2 regions of the Pseudomonas sediminis genome follow, and region 1 is predicted to be linked to the other one. Evidence: riboswitches for the same ligand, from Rfam matches in the RefSeq annotation. Region 1 holds a riboswitch; the other holds the start of a gene.
The links. Region 1 has a riboswitch for cobalamin ahead of cobG (precorrin-3B synthase). Riboswitches for the same ligand answer to the same signal wherever they lie in the genome.
Positions count from the first base shown of each region.

Region 2: it holds a riboswitch for cobalamin, as region 1 does, so the genes downstream of both, AAEQ75_RS05000 (TonB-dependent receptor domain-containing protein) here and cobG (precorrin-3B synthase) in region 1, are expected to answer to the same signal.

Region 1 covers NZ_CP154631.1:1,714,096-1,717,568, reverse strand. Annotated here, with positions in the region: gene cobG (precorrin-3B synthase) at 1-1,052, opposite strand, end outside; cobalamin riboswitch at 1,146-1,470, opposite strand; gene cbiE (precorrin-6y C5,15-methyltransferase (decarboxylating) subunit CbiE) at 1,651-2,853, shown strand; gene AAEQ75_RS08175 (cobalt-precorrin-6A reductase) at 2,850-3,473, shown strand, end outside.
Region 2 covers NZ_CP154631.1:1,045,420-1,048,892, reverse strand. Annotated here, with positions in the region: gene AAEQ75_RS05000 (TonB-dependent receptor domain-containing protein) at 1-1,035, opposite strand, end outside; cobalamin riboswitch at 1,119-1,324, opposite strand; gene dxs (1-deoxy-D-xylulose-5-phosphate synthase) at 1,397-3,292, opposite strand; gene AAEQ75_RS04990 (alpha/beta fold hydrolase) at 3,375-3,473, opposite strand, start outside.

The DNA of each region.
Region 1 (3,473 bases):
TTGCTATCGGCCAGGCCGCGCGCGCAGGCCGCCGAGCCGGTGCAGGCGACCAGACCAAGCAGTGGCTCGTCGGCATGGTTCAACAGGCCCAGTTCACCCAGCGCGACCAGCAATTTGTCGGCCTTTTGCTCCGCCACATTGCCTAGCAGCACGCCTTGCCAGGGGGTTAGGCGCAGCTCGCCGTCGCCATGCCGCTCGCTCAGATCGGCGAGGGCGAGGAGTTGCTCTGCATGCAGACGGCCCAACTGAGCGCCGGCTGCGACCATGCACAGGCTTCTCTGTGCTTGTGGATAAATACCTGCCGGTGGGCGCATGAGCGTCGCGCTGGGCTGCCAATTGACCGGCACCGGTTGCAAGGGAAAATGCAGGCGCGTCTGCAGACGTTGCAGCAGTTCGTCGACTGGGATCTGTTGCAGCAACTGGCGCATGCGAGATTGCTCGGGAGTCGCCAGTTCGAGGAACAGCAGCAGGAGCTGGCGTACCAGCTCGACTGCCTGGGTCGCCTCGATGCGCGCCAGAGGCGCCTCAAAGGGGCAGCCGGCCAGGCCCAGCAGCAGGTGCTGGTCGTCCTCGGCGGTCAGCCACAGGTCGTGGGGGTGTTCGCGCATGGCCAGGGCTTCGCCGCCGTCCAGTTGCAGGGCGAACTTGGGTGACAGGGCATGCAGCGCCGGGGTGTCCTGCAGCAGGTCGAGCAATTGGTTGGCCAGCGGACGCACGTCCATCCGCGCCTGCGGGTCGAGGCCGGCGGCGGGGCTGAGCATCAGGTTGCGCACGTCATCGGCGGCGGCCACCCGGGGGCCGAGTCCAGCGGCGAGCAGGGCATCGATCAGCGGCGCTTCCTGACCGGGCAGCACGCCGCGAATCTGCAGGTTGCTGCGGTTGGTCAGCTCCAGCACGCCACTGGCATGCTGCCGCGCTGCCTCGGCAATCGCCCGCGCCTGGGTGCCGAGCAGCACGCCGCCGGGCAGCTTGATGCGGCAGATGCCACCGTCCAGCGCAGGCACGATGCGCAGCAGGCCGGGGCAGGCGGAAGGGCGGACGGATGTGGGCAAGCGGTCACCTGTGGATAACGACGCGGCGACCGAACCAGCGAAATCCCATAGGGGACTCCATGGCATCGGTACACCCCGCCCGATGTTGGCACTCGCGACCAGCGTTCGTCGGCAGGTCTCCTGGCTGACAGGTCTTGATCCGCTGCGCCTTCCCGGTACAGGCCGTTGAAAAACTATCTGCGTTGGCAATACGGCGTTAAAAACGGCCTCAAAATGCTCATTTACAACATGTAAACTGCGCTTTTTCGGTCGTTTTTGCCTTGTCTTGCCTGCCTCGCTTACGTTTTTCAGCGGCCTGTTTCCAGTGGCCGATTGCGTTGGACTCGCTGTTTACAGTTGCGGGGGCAGCCACGGTTTTACCGTGTTCCCTCTTGGGGAAACTCTGAAATGGCCATTTACCGTCACTCCCGCGAAGGCGGGAGCCCAGATGGTACTGAGATTCTGGATTCCCGCCTGCGCGGGAATGACGACTATTTCAGAGTTTCCTTAGGCCCTTTACTGAGTCGTATCGACTCAAGGGCACCGACGAAGGCGCTATTATGCCCGCTTTGCCCCGAGCGCGGACAGGCGGTCCGTCGGGCCTGTGCGAGGACATTGGATGAAACCCTGGTTGACCCTGGTCGGCATCGGCGAAGACGGCTATCCCGGCCTGGGCAAGGCCGCGCGCCGCGCACTGTTGGCGGCCACGCGTATTGTCGGTGCACCGCGCCAGCTGGCGCTGTTGCCACCGTGTATCACGGGCGAGCGGGAAACCTGGCCGAGCCCCTTCGACCTGCAACCGCTGCTGGCGAAGCGTGGCGAGGCGGTGTGTGTGCTGGCCAGTGGCGACCCGATGTTCTACGGCGTCGGCGCCAGCTTGGCACGCCAGGTGCCGGCCGACGAGTTGCAGGTATTGCCGGCGCCGTCCTCGGTGTCGCTGGCGGCGGCGCGCCTGGGCTGGCCGTTGCAGGAGGCTGAGGTGGTCTCCCTGGTCGGCCGGCCGCTGGCCACGCTCAATGCCCGGCTATATCCCGGTACGCGCCTGCTGGTGTTGAGCGCCGATGGTGACACCCCTGCGCAGGTCGCCGAAGCCTTGTGCGCACGTGGTTTCGGCGCCAGCTGCCTGACCCTGCTGGAACACCTTGGCGGGCCTGACGAGCGCCGTATCGAGGGCCTGGCCGCGAGCTGGAACCTGCCACGCGGTGCCGATCTCAATCTGCTGGCCGTGGCGTGCCTGGCCGACGCCGGCGCGCAACTGCTGCCACCGACCTGCGGCCTGCCGGACGACGCCTACCGCCACGACGGGCAACTGACCAAGCGCGACGTGCGCGCGGTCACCCTGGCGCGGCTGGCGCCGCTGCCTGGCGAGTTGCTGTGGGATGTCGGCGCCGGTTGCGGCTCCATCGGCATCGAATGGATGCGCGCGCATCCGGCCTGCCGGGCCATCGCCATCGAGGCGGACGAAGGGCGTCAGGCGCATATCCGCCAGAACCGCGATACTCTCGGCGTGCCCGGCCTGCAACTGGTCGCTGGACATGCGCCCGAAGCACTGGATGGACTGCCGGCGCCGGATGCGATCTTCATCGGCGGCGGCGTCACAGTGCCAGGCGTGCTCGATGATTGTTGGGCCGCGCTCAAGCCGGGCGGGCGTCTGCTGGCCAATGCCGTGACTATCCAGAGTGAGGCGGCCCTGGTCGCCTTCCGTGAACAGCATGGCGGTGAACTGCTGCGTCTGACCGTGGCCCAGGCACAGCCGCTGGGCGGCTTCGACACCTGGCGCGCGGCGTTGCCGATTACCCTGCTGATGGTGCGCAAGCCGTGAGCGCGCGACTCCTGCTGCTCGGTGGCACTACCGAAGCGCTGCGTCTGGCGCGTCGGCTGGGCCCGGAGACGGTGTACAGCCTGGCAGGTCTGGGCCGGGTGCCGGACGACCTGGCCTGCCGCGTGCGCGTCGGCGGCTTCGGTGGCGCCGAGGGCCTGGCAGCTTTTATCGCCAGTGAAGGCATCGAGCTGCTGCTGGATTTGACCCATCCGTACGCTGCGCAGATCAGCCACAACGCGGCTCGCGCCGCAGAAATCGCAGACGTGCCGTGCTGGGCATTGCGTCGCCCTGGCTGGCAGCCAGGCGCGGATGACGACTGGCGCGAAGTGGACGGTTGGGATGAGCTGACCCGCGCGCTGGCGCCGTTCGAGCGGCCGTTCTTCACCTCCGGGCGCGAACCACTGACGCACCTGCATGAAATTCCTGAGCACCAGCACTGGACGGTGCGCTGCCTGCAGGCCGAGCCGGCGCCGCCGCGCGCCGAGATCATAGGTGCACGTGGACCGTTCTCGCTGGACGAGGAGCGCGCCCTGTTCGCCCGCCTGCGTTGCGACGTGCTGATCAGCAAGAACAGCGGCAGCGCGTCCACCGAGCCGAAGTTGCAAGTTGCCCGTGAGCTT
Region 2 (3,473 bases), 670 kb from region 1:
GCGGCTGAAGTCGCTGTCGCTGCCAAGGCGGTCTTCGTACCAATCGAGGCCGAGCAGCAACTGGTGAGCGTCGCCGAGTCGCAGGGTGTTGATCCAGCCGGCGCTGTCGCGGTACGTGTTGTAGACATAGTTGTTGTCGGCATTCAGCGGGTCGCGGTTCTCGCTCTTATCCTCGCTATGGCCGAGTTCCAGACGGCTGCTCCAGTCGTCGGCGAGTTGTGCTTCGAGATGGCCGGCGATGCTGGAGACGCTGAAGCGTTCGCTGGGGTTGCCCGGATCGAAACTGAACAGGTCGTCGTACTCGCTCTCGCCACGTTGCTCGAGCAGGCTCAGGCCGCCCTTTAGGCGGTCGTTGAAGCGATGCTCCAGGCTCAGGTTGAAGGCCTTGCGGCGCAGGCCGTCGTGATCGTTGTCGTAACCGCGGCCGTCCTGGGAACGGTCGAAGCCGGCGCGTTCGACCAGGCTGGCGCCGAGGTCGAAGCGGGTGCGCTGGTCGCCGCCGGCCAGACCCAGGCTGCGCTCGAAGGTCTTCTGACTGCCAGCGGCCAGGCGCAGGCGCGGCTGCAGGCCATCCTCGCCGCGCCGAGTGAATATCTGGATCACACCGCCAATGGCGTCGGAACCGTAAAGCGCCGAGCGGGCGCCGCGCGCGACCTCGATACGATCAATCTGCTCGGGGCTGAGAAACTCCAGACGGGCTAGGCCGCTGGCGGCGGCATTCAGGCGTACGCCATCGACCAACACCAAGGTCTGGTTGGCGTTGGCACCACGTAGGAACAGGCTGGTGAGGCTGCCGCGACCGCCGCTTTGTACGATAGACACACCGGGCACGCGGCTGAGTAGGTCGGGCACGCTACTGACCTGCAGACGTTCGATGTCGTCCCGCTCGAACACCGTGGTCGCCGCGGTAGCCTGCGCTTGCGGTTCGGCCAGGCGCCCGGAGGTGACGACCAGCGGCTCGGCCACGTAGGGCTCGGCGGCCAGCGAGAGACCTGGCATGACGGCGATGGCCAGAGCCAGACGGGACAGTTTCATTCTCTTTCCTCAGCGGTCGGCAGACGGTCGAGGAGGGCAGGCGCAAGCGCAGGACGGCGCTTGACCGTGCTGCCCTCCGCAACACCGGTCGCACCGCCTTGGCCGGTCTCCGGGCTCTCGACCCATGTCCGCCTTCTCAGGCAGGGCCCAGCGGCTGTTGGACGTGGCGCACGCTCAGCGGGTGCAGTCGATTACCGTTGCGGGGGCAGCGTCGGCATTGCTCGTGATGAGCGCACCGACTTCCCGTTTAACACTGCTTGCGCAGCGCACCCTGGCGGAACATGAATGGCGCGCACCTTAGTGCGCACGCATATGAATCACAAGCAAGCGCCGCTCATTCAGCGATGAGCGGGCTTCATGCTCAGGCCTGCAGCAGGCTCAGGCGTTGACGCACCGCGCGTTCGATGCCGGCTTCGTCGAGACCGCACTCGGCGAGCATCTGGCTGGGCTTGGCGTGCTCGACGTAGTAGTCGGGCAGGCCCAGGTGCAGCATCGGCAGCTGGATGTTCTCGGCGGCGAAGAATTCGCTGACCGCACTACCGGCGCCGCCCATGATGCTGTTTTCTTCGATGGTCACCAGCAGCGCGTGGCTGCCTGCCAGTTCGCGCAGCAGGGCTTCGTCCAGGGGTTTGACGAAGCGCATGTCGACCACCGTGGCATCCAGGGTTTCACCGACGCGCAGGGCTTCGGCCAGTTGCACGCCGAAGGCCAGCAGGGCGACGCCCTTGCCCTGGCGGCGTACCACCGCCTTGCCAATTTCCAGCGGCTCCAGACCAGCATCCAGCGCTGCATTGGGTCCGGTGCCGCGCGGGTAGCGCACCGCCGCCGGGCCGTCGAACAGGTGGCCGGTGCTGAGCATGCGGCGCATCTCGTTCTCGTTGCTTGGCGTCATCACCAGCATGCCGGGGATGCAGCGCAGGTAGGACAGGTCGAAGCTGCCGGCGTGGGTCGGGCCGTCCTCGCCGACCAGGCCGGCGCGGTCGATGGCGAACAGCACGTCGAGATGCTGCACGGCCACGTCGTGAATCAGTTGGTCATAGGCGCGCTGGAGGAAGGTGGAGTAGATCGCCACCACCGGCTTGGCACCTTCGCAGGCCATGCCGGCGGCGAGGGTGACGGCGTGCTGCTCGGCAATGGCGACGTCGAAGTAGCGCTCGGGGAAGCGCTCGCTGAAGGCCACCAGATCCGAGCCTTCCTTCATCGCCGGGGTAATGCCAACCAGGCGGTTGTCGGCTGCGGCCATGTCGCACAGCCACTGGCCGAACACGTTGGAGTATTTCGGGCCGCTGGGTTTCTTGGGCGCGGCGACCGGAGTCACCGGTTCCAGCTTGGTGATGGCGTGGTAGCCGATGGGATCAAGCTCGGCCGGGGCGAAGCCCTTGCCCTTCTTGGTCACCACATGCAGGAACTGCGGGCCGTCGAGGTCGCGCATGTTGCGTAGTGTGGTCACCAGGGTGGGCAGGTCGTGGCCGTCGATCGGGCCGACGTAGTTCCAGCCCAATTCTTCGAACAGGGTGCCGGGCACCAGCATGCCCTTGGCGTGTTCCTCGACCTTGCGCGCGATTTCCCAGGCGCCGGGCAGGCGCGAGAGGATCTTCTTGCTGCCCTCACGCATGCTGGCGTAGGTGCGGCTGGAGATGATCTTGGCCAGGTAGTTGGACAGGCCGCCGACATTCTTGGAGATCGACATGTCGTTGTCGTTGAGGATCACCAGCATGTTGGCGTTGACGTCGGTGGCGTGGTTGAGCGCCTCGAAGGCCATGCCGGCGGTCAGGGCACCGTCACCGATCACCGCCACGCTCTTGCGCTTCTCGCCTTTCAGGCGGGCTGCGATGGCCATACCCAGCGCCGCGCTGATGCTGGTGCTGGAGTGGCCGACGCCGAAGGTGTCGTACTCGCTCTCGCTGCGCCGCGGGAAGGCGGCCAGGCCGTCCTTCTGGCGCAGCGTACCCATGCGTTCGCGACGACCGGTAAGGATCTTGTGCGGGTAGGCCTGATGGCCGACATCCCACACCAGACGGTCATCGGGGGTGTCGAAGACGTAGTGCAGGGCGATGGTCAGCTCGATCACGCCGAGGCCGGCACCGAAGTGCCCGCCGCTCTGGCCAACGCTGTAGAGCAGGTACTGGCGCAGTTCGTCGGCGAGGGTTTCCAGGTCCGCTTCGGCCAGGCGGCGCAGTTCGTCGGGCGTGTTGGCGCTGTCGAGCAGCGGCGTCAACGGGCGCTCGCGGGGGATCTCGTGGAAAGTGGTCGGCATCAGGCGAATCGTTATAGGTGTAAAAGATGCGGCAGTTTACCTGATGCCGGGAAAACAGCCCAATCTGCTGTCCATATCGCCGTTACTGGTAGTTTCGTGTGAGGAAGTCCAGCAGCAGTACGCTGATCCGTTCACCGCATTCGGCCTGCAGCCAGTGGCCGGCGCCGGGCAGATCATGGCG